One region of the Pseudoalteromonas sp. MIP2626 genome, then DNA from elsewhere that is predicted to be linked to it. Evidence: predicted binding sites of a transcription regulator. Region 1 holds the regulator's gene; each other region holds the start of a gene.
The links. Region 1 encodes sigma-54, which starts transcription at its own class of promoters, with help from an activator protein. Its sites were predicted from a motif close to GTTGGCACGNNNNTNGNNT; they were not measured.
Positions count from the first base shown of each region.

Region 2: HC000_RS06695 (YggN family protein) is a predicted target of sigma-54. The motif match lies at 2,261-2,279, and genes of this name have one in related genera.
Region 3: HC000_RS10820 (DUF1328 family protein) is a predicted target of sigma-54. The motif match lies at 2,704-2,722, and genes of this name have one in related genera.
Region 4: dps (DNA starvation/stationary phase protection protein Dps) is a predicted target of sigma-54. The motif match lies at 1,695-1,713, and genes of this name have one in related genera.

Region 1 covers NZ_JAATTW010000003.1:136,921-141,390, forward strand. The annotation lists gene HC000_RS03420 (HPr family phosphocarrier protein) at 1-145, opposite strand, end outside; gene rapZ (RNase adapter RapZ) at 189-1,034, opposite strand; gene ptsN (PTS IIA-like nitrogen regulatory protein PtsN) at 1,056-1,508, opposite strand; gene hpf (ribosome hibernation promoting factor) at 1,513-1,800, opposite strand; gene HC000_RS03440 (RNA polymerase factor sigma-54) at 1,827-3,320, opposite strand; gene lptB (LPS export ABC transporter ATP-binding protein) at 3,390-4,115, opposite strand; gene lptA (lipopolysaccharide transport periplasmic protein LptA) at 4,112-4,470, opposite strand, start outside.
Region 2 covers NZ_JAATTW010000009.1:57,901-62,370, forward strand. The annotation lists gene HC000_RS06675 (AzlC family ABC transporter permease) at 33-737, shown strand; gene HC000_RS06680 (AzlD domain-containing protein) at 734-1,033, shown strand; gene HC000_RS06685 (glutathione peroxidase) at 1,125-1,616, shown strand; gene HC000_RS06690 (hypothetical protein) at 1,743-1,928, opposite strand; gene HC000_RS06695 (YggN family protein) at 2,317-3,111, shown strand; gene HC000_RS06700 (PLP-dependent aminotransferase family protein) at 3,233-4,470, opposite strand, start outside.
Region 3 covers NZ_JAATTW010000022.1:38,280-42,749, forward strand. The annotation lists gene HC000_RS10805 (sodium ion-translocating decarboxylase subunit beta) at 1-66, opposite strand, end outside; gene oadA (sodium-extruding oxaloacetate decarboxylase subunit alpha) at 80-1,861, opposite strand; gene HC000_RS10815 (OadG family transporter subunit) at 1,874-2,119, opposite strand; gene HC000_RS10820 (DUF1328 family protein) at 2,763-2,933, shown strand; gene HC000_RS10825 (hypothetical protein) at 2,999-3,190, shown strand; gene HC000_RS10830 (YcxB family protein) at 3,392-3,859, shown strand; gene csrA (carbon storage regulator CsrA) at 3,910-4,101, opposite strand; gene HC000_RS10840 (aspartate kinase) at 4,192-4,470, opposite strand, start outside.
Region 4 covers NZ_JAATTW010000028.1:1,730-6,199, reverse strand. The annotation lists gene gss (bifunctional glutathionylspermidine amidase/synthase) at 1-1,480, shown strand, start outside; gene dps (DNA starvation/stationary phase protection protein Dps) at 1,776-2,291, shown strand; gene HC000_RS12005 (TonB-dependent receptor) at 3,150-4,470, shown strand, end outside.

The DNA of each region.
Region 1 (4,470 bases):
GTACGCTATCGCCAGCGGCTTCTTTTTCATCTTGAAATAAGGTAATAGATGCGTCAAATTGTACCGCTAATTGTGCTAATACGGTAGCAGCTCTAGCATGCAGGCCTAGCTTGTTTTTTATTAAAAATGTATTTTCTAAGCGCATAAGATACTCTACTTAAGCTGAACAGATGATTATTTAAATTGAATTATTTTTCTTGCTCGCGATGGCGAATTTTTACATTAGGGTGAGACATAGCAAAGCTTTCACCAATTGTTTGCGCTAAATAAACTGAGCGGTGCTGACCACCAGTACAACCAATAGCAATGGTTAAATAACTGCGATTATTACGCTCTAGGTGTGGTAACCACGTTTGTACAAAGGTTTGAATTTGCCAAGTGAATTTTTGCACAATACTATGACTAGCTAAATAATCTTTTACTGGTTGATCTAATCCAGTTAAAGGCTTGAGCTCCGGTTCCCAGTGTGGGTTTGGTAAAAAACGCGCATCAAAAACATAATCAGCACCTTTGGGAATACCATGCTTAAAGCCAAACGACTCAAAGGTAATGATAAGCTGTTTGTCTTTTTTACCGAGTATGGTTTCACGCATAGATTCAGCAAGTTGATGCACACTTAAATCGGTTGTATCAATGACATGATCAGCCCGCGTTACGAGTACATCGAGTAATTCTTTTTCCTTTTTTATTGCTAAATCTAGCGGTAGCGAATCAATCGAAAGCGGGTGCAAACGACGCGTTTCTGAATAACGGCGGATTAACGTTTGATCGTCGCTATCTAAATAAAATAACGTTGGTTTAGCAAAGTCGGGCAAGTACTCAAGAATATCGTTAAACTGCTGCTGATCTTTAGGCAGGTTACGCACGTCTATACTAACGGCTATTTTATCGTAGTTATCAGAGACACTGCGCACTAATGAAGGCAGCAAATTTACCGGAATATTATCTACACAATAGTAACCTAAATCTTCTACAACACGTAAAGCAACTGACTTACCAGAACCTGATCGGCCACTTATAATAATTAATTCCATTTACCACCCCTTTATTAGTAACTAGGATTGATCCAAAATAACTTGGTATAACGCTTCATCAGACTTTGCCGCACGCAATTGCTTACAAAACTCTTTATCGTTTAGTTTATCAGCTATTGTGGCTAGTGTTTTCAAGTGCTGCTGGTTATCGCCATCGGGCACTATAAGCGCAACAAAAATATCAACTGGACGATTATCAATTGCATCAAAATTAATAGCGGTTTCGCTTATTAAAATTAAGGCAAGAGGCTCTTGTGCCCCGCTCATACGGCCATGTGGAATTGCTATTCCTCGGCCAATACCGGTACTACCTAGCTTTTCTCTTGCCAATAAAGCAGTGAGAATATCTTGCTGAGGTAAATACGGCATTTTTTTATGCGCGAGTTCACTGATGAATTCTAAAATTCTTTTTTTACTATTAAAAAGGACCACAGCTTTGCTGCAGTCCTGGCATATAAGTGAGCTTAATTTCATAGTGTTAGTGTCGAGCAAACTTCTCTTTGTGTTTAATTACTTGACGATCGAGTTTGTCAATCAACGAGTCAATGGCAGCGTACATATCTTGGTGTTCGGTCGATGCAAATAGCTCAGCGCCACTTACAAAAATTGTTGCTTCAGCTTTTTGACTTAATTTTTCTACATCGAGAATAACATGCACATTAGTTATGTGATCTGAGTGTCTTTGCAGCTTTGCAAATTTATTATTTACATAGTCTCTTAATGAGTCTGTAATGTCTACATGACGACCAGTTAAGTTTAGTTGCATCAGCATTTTCCTCTTTGTTGTACGTCTTAAATCAAGCTTTTACGTTGATTCGACGGGGGAATAGCCAGAGATTCGCGATATTTTGCAATTGTCCGTCTAGCTACTTTAATTCCTTGCTCAGCCAATATATCTGCAATCTTGCTATCACTCAATGGTTTGGCTAAGTTTTCTGCAGCTATCAACTTTTTAATCAGGGCACGTATGGCAGTTGATGAACATTCGCCACCATTTTCGGTGCTTACATGGCTTGAAAAAAAGTACTTAAGCTCAAAAATGCCACGTGGAGTGTGCATATATTTTTGCGTAGTGACCCGTGAAATAGTCGACTCGTGCATTTCAACTATTTCGGCAACATCGTTTAATACCATAGGTTTCATGGCTTCTGGGCCATGTTCAAAAAACGCTTGTTGCTGCTTAACAATACAATTAGTTACTTTCAGGAGTGTTTCGTTTCTACTTTCTAGGCTTTTAATAAACCATTTAGCTTCTTGTAAGTGCGAGCGAATAAATTGGCTGTCACCGCTGGATTTTACTGTACGAGACATAGCCGCATATTGGCTGTTAACACGTATTTTTGGCATGCTATCTGGGTTTAGCTCTACCACCCAGCGGCCTTTTATTTTTTTAACAGACACGTCAGGTATAACGTATTCAGACTCTTCTCTGACAATAGTATCCGCAGGCTTAGGATTAAGCGTATGAATAAGTGTCATTATTTCTTTAAGCTCTTCTTCTTTGAGCTTAGTTTTTTTCATTAACGTACGATAGTCGCGAGCAGCGAGTAAATCGATATGATCAGTTAACACCATTTTTGTTTCGTTAATATAAGGGGTGTCTTTATCAAATTGATTTAATTGAATGCATAAGCATTCTTGCAAGCTGCGAGCTGCAATACCAACAGGATCAAATAATTGAATGCGCTTTAGCACTGCTTCTATTTCATCTAGTTCTACTTCGTGTTCGTCGTCAGTTTCTTGGTTAAAGCTTGCTAAAAGGTCTTCGCAACTGAGGGTTAAAATACCAGAGTCATCTACGGCTTCAACGATAGCTATGGCAATAGCTTCGTCGGTAGGGCTAAAAGGGGTGAGCTGTAATTGCCACATTAAGTATTCATGCAGGGTTTCGGTTGATGCACCTTGATAAATAGATTCATCTTCAGGCATTGGCCCTGATGAAGAGGCAGGCGCTGCGCTCATATATTCATCCCATGATACATCCATGGCCATGTCGTCGCTTATGGTGTCTTTATTTAGTGCTTCACCGCTATCTTGCTCATACTCGCTTGGGGTGTCGTCAGCAGAGGCGCTAACAGTAATGTCATCTGCTTTTTGCTCGTTTTTACCTGCTGATTCTTCCGTGTAATCTTGTTCATCAACTTCAAGTAATGGGTTGCTATCAAGTGCTTCTTGTATTTCTTGCTGGAGATCCAAGGTACTAAGCTGCAATAAGCGAATAGCCTGTTGCAGTTGCGGAGTCATTGTAAGTTGCTGGCCCATGCGCAGCTGTAATGATTGCCTCATTTATCTCTAACAATCCTTATAAATTGATATGATTAATCTTAGCAGATGCTTATAGTAATAACATAAATATTACAGTTTGAACTGCTCGCCTAAATAAACATCACGTACTGTTTTATCGTTTAATACAAATTCAGGAGTACCAGATGCAATTAGCTCCCCATGAGAAACAATGTAGGCTTTTTCACAAACATCAAGGGTTTCCCTTACATTGTGGTCGGTAATTAGTACGCCAATACCACGATTTTTAAGGTGTTCTATAATTTTTTTAATATCGAGTACTGAAATAGGATCCACGCCAGCAAAGGGCTCATCAAGCAATATAAATTTAGGATCTGCAGCTAAAGCACGTGCTATTTCTACGCGGCGACGTTCACCACCAGATAGCGCCATACCTAAGCTGTCGCGAATATGTTGCAGGCTAAATTCGTCCAATAAACTATTTAGGGTTTCTTCCCTGGCTTGTTTATTTAGTTGCTTACGCGTTTCTAAAATAGCCATTAAATTTTGATACACAGTGAGCTTTCTAAAAATAGAAGATTCTTGTGGTAAATAACCAATACCTAAACGAGCACGGCTGTGCATAGGAAGTAAGGTAATATCGTTATCATCAATTAATATTTTACCTTTGTCGCTAGGTACTAAGCCTACAATCATGTAAAAGGTAGTGGTTTTACCTGCGCCATTTGGGCCAAGTAAACCAACAATGCTACCAGCTTTTACTTCAAGTCCTACATTTTTAACAACTTCACGGCCTTTATAGCTTTTTGCTAATAGCTCTGCTTTTAATGTACTCATGGCTGACCTTTATTGAGTTTTTGTTCTTTTTTTACGTCTACAGGCACTAAAATAGTGTGTACCCGATCAGTTGAGTTTTCATCTTTTTCAGCACTTATAAGCTGTTGCTCTATATCGTAGGTGATGCTTTTAGCCGTAATTTTTTGCCCAGCTTGAGAAATGTTTGCATCTCCTACTAGGGTTAAAAAACGTTTCGCTACATCGTAACGTACTTCGTTAGCGCTGGCGCTCATGACAGTACCATCTGCTTGCTTTTCTTCAAAATATGCAGGACTGCCCGTGGCAATTAATAGTTGTTTATTATCGCCAAGTTCGTCGCGCTTATGTACTTCTAAACGATCGGCGGTGATACGAC
Region 2 (4,470 bases), on a different contig from region 1:
GCAATTAATTTTACTGGCTAATATTTCTGCAAATGAACAGACCATCGCGTGCAATTTTAAAAGGTTTTGTTGACATGTTACCGCTTTGTTTGGCGGTGATCCCTTGGGGAATACTCTGTGGCTCACTGGCTATTCAAAATGGTTTTACTGCCCTTGAAACTCAAGCGATGTCTTTATTAGTGTTTGCGGGCTCTGCACAGCTTGTCGCTATTGAGTTAATTGCGGGAAATACGCCACTACTCACCATTTTGTTTACTACCTTTATAATTAGCTCTCGGCATTTTTTATATGGCTTAGCGGTACGTCATAAAGTAATTGATCAACCTTTGCGCTGGCGTCTACCTGTAAGCTTTGTATTGACCGATGAGTTGTTTGCATTTTCGCACCACCCTAAAGCCTATCGTACAAAAATACGTTTAATTTACGCACTTAGCGCCGGTTTTAGCTTTTATATTGCATGGAATTTATGGACATTTATAGGCATTGTTGCTGGTACTATGCTCCCCGATTTAACCCATTTGGGCCTCGACTTTGCTATAGCCGCTACATTTATAGCTTTAGTTATTCCGGGTGTTAAAAGCCTCGCCTCACTCGTTACAGTTATAGTCGCAGGCATTAGCGCTACACTGTTTAAAAGTACCGGATTTGAGTTATGGCTGGTGAGCTCTGCATTACTGGCCATGAGCGCAGGATACTTTACAGCAAGAATAACTGCTAAAAAGGAGCGCAACTTATGATGACCACTATTTTACTAATGGCCTGTATTACCTTTTTTACCCGTTACTTATTTTTGCACCGCGCTTTACCCTTTAAAGTTGGGCCTAAAATGCAACAATTTTTAAGTTTTAGTGCACCAGCGGTACTTACGGCTATTTGGGTACCTATTGTATTTTTAAACGATGATGGCATTAATTTAAATTGGCAAAACCCTTATTTAAGTGCGGCTATAGTAGCTATTATTGTGGCTTATAAAACCCATAATATTTACTACACTACGATTGCGGGTATGGGATTATTTTTAATTTTAAATTAAAAAATAGTCTTAATATATACAACAACCATATTAAGCAATGTACTTAAAAGAGTAAATTGAGCATCAACAAAGATAAGGTAAAGCATAAATAATGCACAAGTTTCATCAGTTAAGCGCCACCAGTTTGCAAGGTAACACCATTAATTTTAGCGAGTTTGCTGGTAAAGTCGTGCTTATTGTAAACACGGCAAGCAAGTGTGGTTTTACCTACCAGTACGAGTCACTACAGGCTTTGCATAATAAATATGCTAGCCAAGGCTTAGTAATTTTAGGATTTCCGTGTAATCAGTTTAATCAGCAAGAACCCGGAGATGCACAGCAGATAGAGCAAGGATGTTTAATAAACTACGGGGTTAATTTTTTAATGGCCGCTAAAGTAGAGGTAAACGGAGAGCATGCTCATCCGGTATTTCGTTATTTGAAATCGACACAACCAGGCTTTTTAACTCGCAAAATAAAGTGGAACTTTACTAAGTTTTTAATCGCAGCAGACGGCTCACCAATTAAACGCTATGCACCCTTTACCAAGCCAGAAAAGCTAGAGCTCACCATTCAAAAAGCACTGCAACAAAGCAATAAGTAACGCCGCTTAAAAGTAATAAAGAGGCACACAGCCTCTTTATTGCCAATCTAATCAAAATTTAAACATACATAAATGCGTACATTTAGAGTCTAATTCACATTGGTACTTTAGTTATACTAGCGCAATTTAATCGGTGTAATCGCTTAAATCGTCTTCGCCTAGGTTTTTACGCAAGCGCTTTTGCTCAAGGTAGTCTTCCAACTTTTTCTTAACCTTTTGCTTGTTCTTATCGTGCTGATTACGCCCGAGCATTTCGTACTCGTCTTCAACAAAATCGTCATCTAGCGCATCGTAACTAAATGTCTTACCCACAACCCACTCCATAAAGTGTTTGAGACCAACCAAGGATTTTATAATCGCAATAATCGGTAAAATTAAAATGTTCGACACATAAAGTGCAATGCAGTTTAGCGCCAAAATAAAGCCATGTAGCTATCTTAAATAGCCTCCATGTCAATACTGTGAATAAATAGCGCTAAATTCGCTTTATGGAAAGTGAGAGTTTTTTATCGTATCGATAAATAAAATTAATTACTGCTCTAACTTTAGCCAATTTGACTAAAAAATAGTTTTTTTATAATAAACCTTTGCTATAGACAATACTAAAAATAAAACCAACCTATTGTTTAATATAATAAAAAAACATTGGCACTAAACTTGTTATTACTTATTTATCATCAATAAAAAACTGAGAATAAATATGAAAAAATTACTATTAATGAGCACTTTAATATGTGCACCTGCCGTTGTGGCACATAATGATAACGATTCAACAGTGTCATTTAATAATGAGCAATGTAATGTAGAATTTAAAAATGATGTACGTATTAAGCCTGACGAACTAGAGATTTTTACCGCCAATAAGCAAACTATGCAATTTAATACCAATGGCAATTTAACCATTAATGGTGAATCGGTAGCGCTTAATCATTCCCAGCAAAAGGCGCTAACTCAATATTCAGATAGTTTACGCACGCAATTACCCGAAGTAGCAAATATAGCCTTAGAAGGCGTTAAAATTGCCGGTGTTGCACTGCAAGAAGTTGCTAATGCTTTTAATATTGATGGCCTCGATAATATCTCATCGTTAATGGACGACATTAAACTTGAAGTACAAAATACTTTTTATCAACAAGACACCTTTGTTATGGGCCAGCAAAGCTTTAACCAATTTGGTGAAAACTTTGAGCAGCAGTTCGAACAACAAATAGAGACCGCTGTTGAGTCTGCTGTAATGCAATCTATGGGGAGTATTTTAGTTGCTTTAGGTTCTGAATTACTTGGCTCAGGAGGCGACATGCAAGCCTTTGAACAACGTATGGAAAATATGGGTACGCAAATAGAAGAAAAAGTAGAGCAGCATGCCGATGCGCTCGAAAAACGTGCCAATGCCTTATGCGAAAATTTTGCCAATATAGCTAAACAAGAAGAGCAGCTAGTAGTACAATTACCTGAACTTAAAGGTTACCAATTATTTAGCTTTAAACAAAACTAGTTTACAAACTTCACTTAGGTAATTATTTAACATCCCTTTGCAGCCGTTACGCTTAACTTAACGGCTGTTTTTTATTGTGCCGAAAAACTTGTTACAAGCTGTTGTTCCCCTTTAAATTAGGCTACTTTTTTGCTAGTAAGGTAAGTTTACCTAGTGTGACAATTGCTTGCTCTATTTGCTCACTCCACTGCACACCATAGCTTAGCCTTATACAGCTTTTGTATTTATTTGAAGCTGAAAATATCAACCCTGGAGTAATGCTTATACCTACCTCAAGCGCTAATGAAAATAGCTTTTGGCTATCATACTCGCAGCCTAAGTCTAACCAAATAACACAGCCACCTTGTGGATCGCTGATCCGTGTACCTTTTGGCATGGCTTGCTGTAAGCAACGTCGCATATGCTCTTTATTCGTACGTAAACGCTGCCTAAGTACTTTTAAATTACGATCGTATTCACCGCTAAAAACAAATTCTGATAACGTCCATTGATTAATTAGTGAGGTAGAACAACTCAATGCTCTTTTATAACGCCTAGCTTGCCCTGCAAATTTCCCCGCAATAAGCCAACCAACACGATAACTAGGGGCAGCCGTTTTAGAAAAAGACGAACAACTTAGCACCAAGCCTTTTTTGGAATACGCTATAGCAGGTGTACCTCGTTTGGGTGTAAAGTATAGGTCGCCATATACGTCATCTTCAATGAGCACTACGTTATGGCTTTCAACTAGTTCCACCAGCTGTTCTCGATTTTTATCTGGCATAAAACTACCAACCGGATTACTAATAGCCGTAGAAAATAAGCACGCTTTAATATCGTGCTCATTAAGCGCCTGCGCTAAATCGTTTAGCCAAATACCATTATCTGGGCATAAAGGTATTTCAAGTGCTTTAAGGCCTAAACTTTCTATTAACTCTATAATTCCGTGATAGCAAGGGCTCTCTATGGCCACTACATCACCGGGCTTAGTTACGCATTTGAGTGCAATTGCCAGTGCTTCTTGCGCACCATTAGTGATCACCATTTCATCCATATTAATGCCAATGCCAAAGTCTAAATAGCGATGAATAAGTTGCTTTTTTAACGGTGCATAACCATCCAGTGGCCCGTAATTAATAGCGTTACTACCGGCAAGCGTCATTACTCGGCGCATATTTCTGGCTAAGGCTTTATCGGTTGGTGCTGCAGCAACCGGGTTAGCGACTCCAAAAGGCACCACATGGGCCTGATGAATGGCTGTGTATACCTGCTCAATCAGCGCCTGCTTGTTTACAATCACGGGCTCGCGGCTCAGCTTAACCCGTTTTGGTAAGCTGCTTGCCATGTTAACGGCTTTTAAAAAGTAGCCTGACTTTTCGC
Region 3 (4,470 bases), on a different contig from region 1:
AATCAACGCTGGAAATGTAAAGTTAGCAATGCCTGTGGCATGCCAGAGGTTTAAAATACCATCCATCCTCTATTTACTCCTAAGCTAATGCAATCATAGCGTCGCCGGTAGTTACAGCATCGCCTTCACCAACTAACACTTCAGCAATTGTCCCGGTGTGCGTAGCGCGTATTTCAGTTTCCATTTTCATGGCTTCCATAATAATCACTACATCACCTTCATTCACAACTTGCCCTGCTTTTACCTTTATCTTAAAAATATTACCGGCTAAAGGGGCGTTAAGTGTTTCGCCTGATGCAACCGAAGCAGACTGAGGAATATGTTCTGAGTCTTTTAATGTAACTTCTTTAAGCTCGCCGCCTTGAGCTACAACAACGTCGTAAACCTTACCGTCTACTTTTACGCTGTATTGCTCAGCTTTAACGCTGTTGTTATTTGAAGCTGATTTAGAGGGAGCTTTATTACTTTTATCTTCAACACAAGGAACTGGCTCAAATGCATCTGGGTTGTTACGGTTTTTAATAAACTTCAAACCAACCTGTGGGAATAATGCATACGTTAGTACGTCATCAATTTGCTCATCAGCAAGAGTTAAACCTTGCTCTTGTACTTCTTTTAATAATTCAGCCTCAAGCGTTGCAAGCTCAGGTGCAATATTATCTGCAGGACGACAAGTAATTACCTCTGCTCCATCAAGCACACGCTCTTGTAGCTCTTTATTCATAGGTGCTGGTGTTAGGCCATATTCACCTTTTAATACGCCAGCTGTTTCTTTAGTAATTGTTTTATAGCGCTCACCCGTTAGTACATTAAGTACCGCTTGAGTGCCTACAATTTGCGACGTTGGTGTAACAAGCGGTAAAAAGCCAAGATCTTCACGTACACGTGGGATCTCAAGTAAAACTTCATTAAGCTTATCTGCTGCGCCTTGCTCTTTAAGCTGGTTTTCCATGTTAGTTAACATGCCACCAGGTACTTGCGCGAGTAAAATACGGCCATCAACCCCTTTTAAGCTACCTTCAAATGCCGCGTATTTTTTACGTACATCTCTAAAGTAAGCAGCAATTTCTTCAAGGTGATTTAAATCAAGCTCAGTATCACGCTCAGTCCCTTCAACTATCGATACAATAGTTTCAGTTGCGGTGTGTCCGTAAGTCATACTCATAGATGAAATTGCGGTATCAAGCATATCAATGCCTGCATCAATCGCTTTTTGATAAGTCGCAGTACTTAAACCTGTTGTGGCGTGGCACTGCATTGCAATTGGAATAGATACAGTTTCTTTTAGTGCTTTAATTAGTTTTTCAGCATCGTACGGCTTTAATAAACCCGCCATATCTTTAATACAAATTGAATGACAGCCTAAATCTTCCAACTGCTTAGCTAGCGTTAACCACATATCAAGCGTATGAACAGGGCTTACTGTATAAGAAATAGTCCCTTGGGCATGTGCGCCTACTTTTATAGCCGCTTTAATTGCCGTTTCAAGATTACGTACATCGTTCATTGCATCAAATATACGAAATACATCAACGCCATTTTTATGGGCACGCTCTACAAATTTTTCTACTACATCGTCAGCATAATGGCGGTAACCTAATAAATTTTGACCGCGTAATAGCATTTGCTGTTTAGTATTTGGCATCGCTTTTTTTAGTGCGCGAATACGCTCCCAAGGATCTTCACCTAAATAACGAATACACGAATCAAACGTAGCTCCACCCCACGACTCAATAGACCAATAACCTGCATCATCAAGCTTTTTTGCAATCGGTAGCATATCGTCAAGGCGCATACGAGTTGCTAACAATGATTGATGCGCATCACGTAGTACCAGTTCTGTTAATTTTAATTTAGCCATTTAAGTGCTCCTTTAATTATTGTTTGTTTTGTACTGAGCAATGGCAGCACTAATTGCGGCGATGTGCTCATTAGGCACACCTTGTGATTTAAAAGACGGTGTTCTGGCAGGCATTGCAAGCTCAGGCTCTGCAAAGCGAGATACCAGCTTAGACATAACCGTAACGCAGGTAATTAATAATGACAGAAACACAAACACCCCCACCATACCGGTTAGCATTAAGTTGCTTGCTGTTGTAAGTAAAGCAGCGATATCCATTTTCCTCTCCTATAAAACTTATACCGAAATCAAAATAAAAAATCATTTTACGTAAATAATTATTCACCGAATAATAACAAAAAACAGTGTTTTGTCTATAGCCTGTAAATTGGTAAAACCAATTTAAACAAAACTAACATGCTATTAATTAACTTAACACTACAAAAAGGACTAGATACGCGCTATTACATAGATAATAAAAATAGTGAATATAAATAAAAGTTATATAGGCGACCTAAAAACCGTTAATAATGCACTTAAAGTAAAGCGTTAACAGTTCTATTAGCATAAAGTAATTTCACCACTGGTAATTGGTCTTACCAAATATATTTGTTAATTATTCAACCATTTAAATAGCCGCTGTTATTAAGCCCGCTATGCTCGCAAGTCTCGAACTGCAATTTAATAGCTCTTAAACTCAATTCTAAAAATCAATATGCGCTAACTTCTCTTATAAAAAACTAACATCCATAATCACTTGTATCAGTATGAATAAATTACATAGCAAAGCGTAAAACTTACCATTGAGTGCACGCTGAAATAACACAAACAAAAACAAACTATTGATTTAAAAGTAAAAAAACATTGGCACGTAACTCGCATCATATCCATTGAGCAAATTTGATAAACCAAGGAGAATACAATGTTACGCTGGACAATCACTTTTTTAGTAATTGCTTTAATTGCTGCAGTGTTAGGTTTTGGTGGTATAGCAGGCGCCGCAGCGGGTATTGCAAAAATTATATTTTTTATATTTTTAATACTTTTAGTTATATCTTTAGTATCGGGTGCCCTACGTGGCAAAAAGCCCTAGGTAACAAACTAAAGTTTTAAACTAATTAAAAATCATTTAAATCAAAATTTACAAGGAATTACATTATGAATTCGACAACTTTAAGAGCAGCACTAATTGGCCTATTCGCAAGTTTATTTATTATGGGCTGTGAAGATAACCACGCAGAAGATGCTGGTGAACGTATTGACGAAGCAGTAACTGACGTGCAAAACAAAGTTGAAGATGCATGTGAAGAAGTAAAAGAAGGTGTAAATGCAGAAGAAACTAACTGTTAATTCTTCTAATTTATTAAAAAAACGGCTCTAAAATGAGCCGTTTTTTTATGCGTGTAATAAAATAACACCTAAACTTAAGATTGGATCTGATAAATAATAAACGCCAATATCTTTATCTATTATGCAGTTATTTATTATATAACTGCGCATTTACTGGTTAGCTTGTTAAAATGCATATAATTATGTTTTAAGAACTCCTATATGACACTTACAACAACCTATACGCTTGATAAGCCTTATTTTTATGAGTGCTTTGACGAATCAGTTGCACATAGCAAGCGCGCGCAACCAAAATATTTTTTATTGGTACTATTAATAGCACTTGGATTATTTGGGATTTATGGTTTAGACGATCATTACCTAGGATCTTTTCTGATCATGGTTGCGGTGCTCGAATGTATTGCCTTTTATTATCGCCGACCTTGGTGGGTTACTAGACAAATGCTAAGTAAAGCCTCGGGATCTGAGGTCACCCTTACTCTTGACGAAGAAGGGATTAAATCGAGTAACTTTTATAAAAACACCCAACTTCTGTGGTCAGATATTAACGAAGTTATAACCACAGAGCGCGGCATACTATTAAAAAACAAAAAAGGTATGCAGTATATATCCAAGCACATATTAACTGCCGAAACACTTAATTTTATACACAAAAAAGCCACTCAGTGAGTGGCTTTTGGCAATAACTCAGTATGTAACTAAGTTATGTACATTGCTGATTAAGCATTGCCAGGTTCAGGGTTAGACTTTTCAGCTTGAATACGCATGTAAATCTCTTCACGATGCACTGAAACGTCTTTTGGTGCGTTAACACCGATTCGAACTTGATTCCCTTTAACACCTAGAACAGTAACGGTTACTTCGTCACCGATCATTAGGGTTTCACCTACTCTACGAGTTAGTATTAGCATTCTTTTGCTCCCTTGTTCCAATAAAATTATAAGATTCCGCTAGAACATTTTAATGAAAATTAGACTGAAAAGTAAGTAAAACCTATCAATCTATTCATTTTCTGTTAAAAATATCTTATGTAATGCACGAACAGCCAACTCTAGGTATTTTTCATCTATTAAAACCGATATTTTAATTTCTGATGTAGACACTAAAATAACATTAATATTTTCTGCAGCTAATGCATCAAAAAATAAACTAGCAACACCCGAATGTGACTTCATACCCATACCAACAGCAGATACTTTAGCTACTGTTGTTAACCCAAAAATATTTTGTGCTGTTAACTGAGCTTGCTGCTCTGTTAAAACGTCTAATGCATGTAAATA
Region 4 (4,470 bases), on a different contig from region 1:
TGCCATAGTAGTAGAAGTTCACCCTGATAAAATTCGTCTTGCTGAGCAAAATGTTGGCCATCAAACATGGCCACAAGGTCAAAATTGGTGCCGCGAGCTTAAAGCTAAAATAACCAAAGATGGCGACTATTGGATTGAATGCTCTTATAACGATGCAACTATTTTAGGCTGGATGACCCAAACTGATCAAATTGAACACGCAGAACCTACCACTGAAATAAACACCGATTTATTTACAATAAAATCTAATTATATTGCCGATACAGGCCAAGCTGCAAAGTCATGGTTAAATATTGCTAATGATGACGAAGCCGCCTATGTAGACATGATGCAAGGCCACAAGCTTACCTCCAATGCAGAGGATCAACATAGCTACTTTACTATTTCACACACAGCCCAACAAGCCATTGAGCACGCCACTAATGAGCTGCATGGCTTATTTATGCATGCCACCGATTATGTGTTACAGCACCCTGAGCTATTAAAAAAGTTTAATTTACCTGAAGTAGTACTCAATAAAATTCGTCAATCGTGGGATAACCGCTTAAATCAATTGATCACCAGTCGCTTTGACTTTGCACTAACCCCCGCAGGCTTAAAAGTGTATGAATACAACTGCGACTCCGCTTCGTGTTATATGGAAAGCGGTAAAGTTCAGGGTAAGTGGGCAAAGCACTTTGGGGTTAAAACGGGTATTGATGCAGGGCAAGATTTATTTAAAGACTTAGTAAAAGCATGGCGAAAAAGTGAAGTAAAAGGTTTAGTTCATATTCTTCAAGATGACGACCCAGAAGAGCATTACCATGCTTTATTTATGAAAGAAACAATTGCGGCAGCAGGCTTTGAGTGCAAAATTATTATTGGTTTAAGTACTCTGTCTTGGGACGACTTTGGCAATATAATTGATGCCGATGGCAATAAACTTAATTACGTATGGAAAACCTGGTCGTGGGAAACAGCACTTGAGCAAATTCGTGATGAATGCGAGGCTGATCAAGCTCAAAATCATAATTTTGAGCCGCAATGGCAAGCAGGCGCAACCCCGCGGTTGGCTGATGTATTATTGCGTAAAAATGTCATGGTTTTTGAACCATTATGGACACTGATCCCCAGTAATAAAGCAATCTTACCTGTGCTGTGGAGTTTATTTCCTAATCATAAATATTTGCTCAATACCGCGTTTGAGCTCAGTGATGAATTATTACAAACCGGCTATGTAGTAAAACCCATTGTTGGCCGCTGTGGAGCAAATATTCAACTAGTCGATCAGCAACAACAAACCATTGAGGAAACCGCCGGACACTTTGCATCCCAAGAGCAAATATATCAGCAATTATTTGCACTACCAAAAGTAGACGATTACTTTGTACAAATATGCAGCTTTACCACAGCAGGTAAATATTCTGGTGCGGGTGTGCGAGTTGATAAAAGCATGATTATTAATGGCCATAGTGACTGTATGGCGCTGCGAATTGAGTAACTCGTAAAATTAATAAGCAGCACTTTGTAGGGCTTAGTTGCAGGACTTAGCAATTAAATATAATAACTAAGCCCATTAACTATGATATTTATTACACTGTGCATAATTTACAAAAAAGTGCACAGTTTTCAAATATGTAATACTTAACATCACTCTCCCCCTCAAATAAAAACTCTATCTAATTGTATATAAACAACTTTATTTTAATTTACTTCTCGGCATGGCGATTGCTTTAAATAAAGTAAAGTATGTTCATATAGTAATTAATGGGCAAAATAATTAAGTAGGAGAAATTATGAGTAATAGTAACAAAACAGCTAAATTTACCGCTCCAGGTATGAGTAACGATTCAGCAGAAAAAACTATCGCTACGCTCGACAACCGTATGGTTGCGCTAATTGACTTACAACTTACCCTTAAACATATTCACTGGAACGTGGTTGGCCCTAATTTTATTGGCGTGCATGAAATGCTAGACCCACAAGTTGCGGTTGTACGTGAAATGACAGACACCATCGCAGAGCGCATTGCAACGCTAGGTGGCGTACCTGTTGGTACGCCAAAATCAATTGTTGATCGCCGTACATGGGATGAGTACTCAATTGGTAAAGCCCTTGTTACCGAACACTTAAGTGCACTCGATAATGTGTATAGCGGTATTAATAGCGATCATCGTAAAGCCATAGATACGCTTGCTGATCTTGATCCGGTTTCTGAGGACATGATCACCAGCCAACTAGCCGAGCTAGAGCAATTTCAATGGTTTATTCGTGCTCACCTTGAATCATCAACAGGTGAACTACAAAAGTAGATCCACTGTTATAACTGGCATAAATAACTAAATATTTATTGTTAGTTAATAATTTAAAATTAAAAAAGCCCGCATTATTTAATAATGCGGGCTTTTTAAGTGCTAATAGCTTAATAAAATAATAACCTACTAAGCTAATTACACGCCTATGTAGCTAAATATCTGCATTTTGCTCTTAAAAAGTTACCCCCAAGTAGCCACTAAATAATGGCACGCTCAGCAAACAAATTAAAAATAAAACCAAATTCCTCCCGATTAAACCCTCGTACATCTGCATTTAAATTTTATACTATTAATACCAGCCAATACTTTATTGATACCAGCAAAAAAACAGGTTAACCAATTTTATTTTAAACTTAAAGTAAAAAACAACAAAGCCATTACCAGCAAGTGATTTATATTTCTTATTTTAAATAAACGCTTCACATCCCTCTGTAAGTAAACTTCTTTTTATCGCCTTGGCACTAATTAGCACTTTTTTATCTAAAGTAATGAGTTTTTTATAGGTTAAAACCCCAAACCTCCCAAACAAGTGAGGTTAAATTTACCGTATTTTTAAAAATTATAATTAATAAATAGCAATAACAAACCTATATACCAACATTAAATTAAACTTTTTAACTGCGATTACAAAATAAATTAAAAACATAACTTGTTAAATTTGTTAAATATTAAACAAAAAAAACAACCGCAATTGTAATACCAAATTCACATTACTGGTAAACAAAGCTTGAAATTAAAACTTAATTGGACTAATTTTAACCACACTTTAAGTATTACCAAAAAAAAGCAAAGCACCTAAAAATTGGTAGACCAAAACACATCATCAACACACAATTACCCAAACGGGAGAGATACATGAAGCTTAATCGAATTACTTCCTCACTAATCAATAAACAACATAAAAGTAATCCTGCACTTATTAGCGCGGCCGCACTTATTTTAATGACATCATCTACTTTAGCTGCACAAGAGTCTGAAAACACCTCAGCTACAGCAGATAAAAACATAGAGGTTATTGAAGTAAAAGGAATTCTTAACAGTATGAAAGCCGCTGCAATGCTTAAACGTACTGACGGTCGTATTGTTGATGCTGTTGTTGCAGAAGACATTGGTAAATTACCAGACAATAACATTGCCGAAGCCCTGCAACGTATTACTGGCGTATCTATTAATTCTGACTTTGGTGTGGGTGATAGTGTTTCGATTCGTGGTTTACCGCAAAACCGGGTTGAATTAAATGGTCGCTCTACTATTGGCGATTCTCGTGATGGCATTAGCCTTCAAGATTTTCCATCAAGTTTCTTAAAAACGGTAGAAGTTGTTAAGTCGCCAACTGCCGATATGATTGAAGGTGCGCTTGGTGGTACGGTTAGTTTAAGAACAGTGCGCCCATTAGAATTAGATAAACTAACAGCAGCTATGTCGTTAGATGCAGAATACGCAGATAAAACCGAAAACGTAGCGCCAATATTTAGTGGATCTGTTGGTAATAATTGGGACTTTGATGAAATGGGTACGTTTGGCGCTATTGTCATGGTTTCATATCAAGATCGTGAAATTCGCCAAGACGAAACGTCTAGCCGCGTAAAGCCTCAAGACATATTAATTAACGGTCAAGAAGGAAATACAGCAAGCGGTAACGCCATCGTCAGAGATGAGCACAGTATTGAGCAATATGTAGAAAAACGTGAACGTACTGCTGTAAATTTATCACTTCAGTGGGCACCACAGTCGGGTAATGGCATGATGTACCTTGATTTAAGTGGCACTAAGCGCTCTGGTGAGCAAGCTGGTAACTCTATTTTAGGTGTAGCAGGTTCACTATCAACAGATGCAAACACCACACAAGACGCTAACGGCGTAAATAACTATACGTTAACTAACGAATTTGGCATTCCTAAAACATACAGTGACTTTCGTGATACTGACTCGTTTTCAAATGCACTTGGTGCAGAATGGAACCTTACCGATAGCATCAAAATTTCTGGTGAAGTTGCTGTTGCATCGTCAAAAAGCATAAGACCTGACTCAGAATTTACATTACGTCCAATCGAAAAATCGACGTTTGAAGCCAGTGGCGGTGTTGATTTAGTAAATAATTTATATGATGGCGCATTTTCACAAGACGGTAATCGCTTACCAAGCATTATACATTCAGATCCAACTGCATTTACTA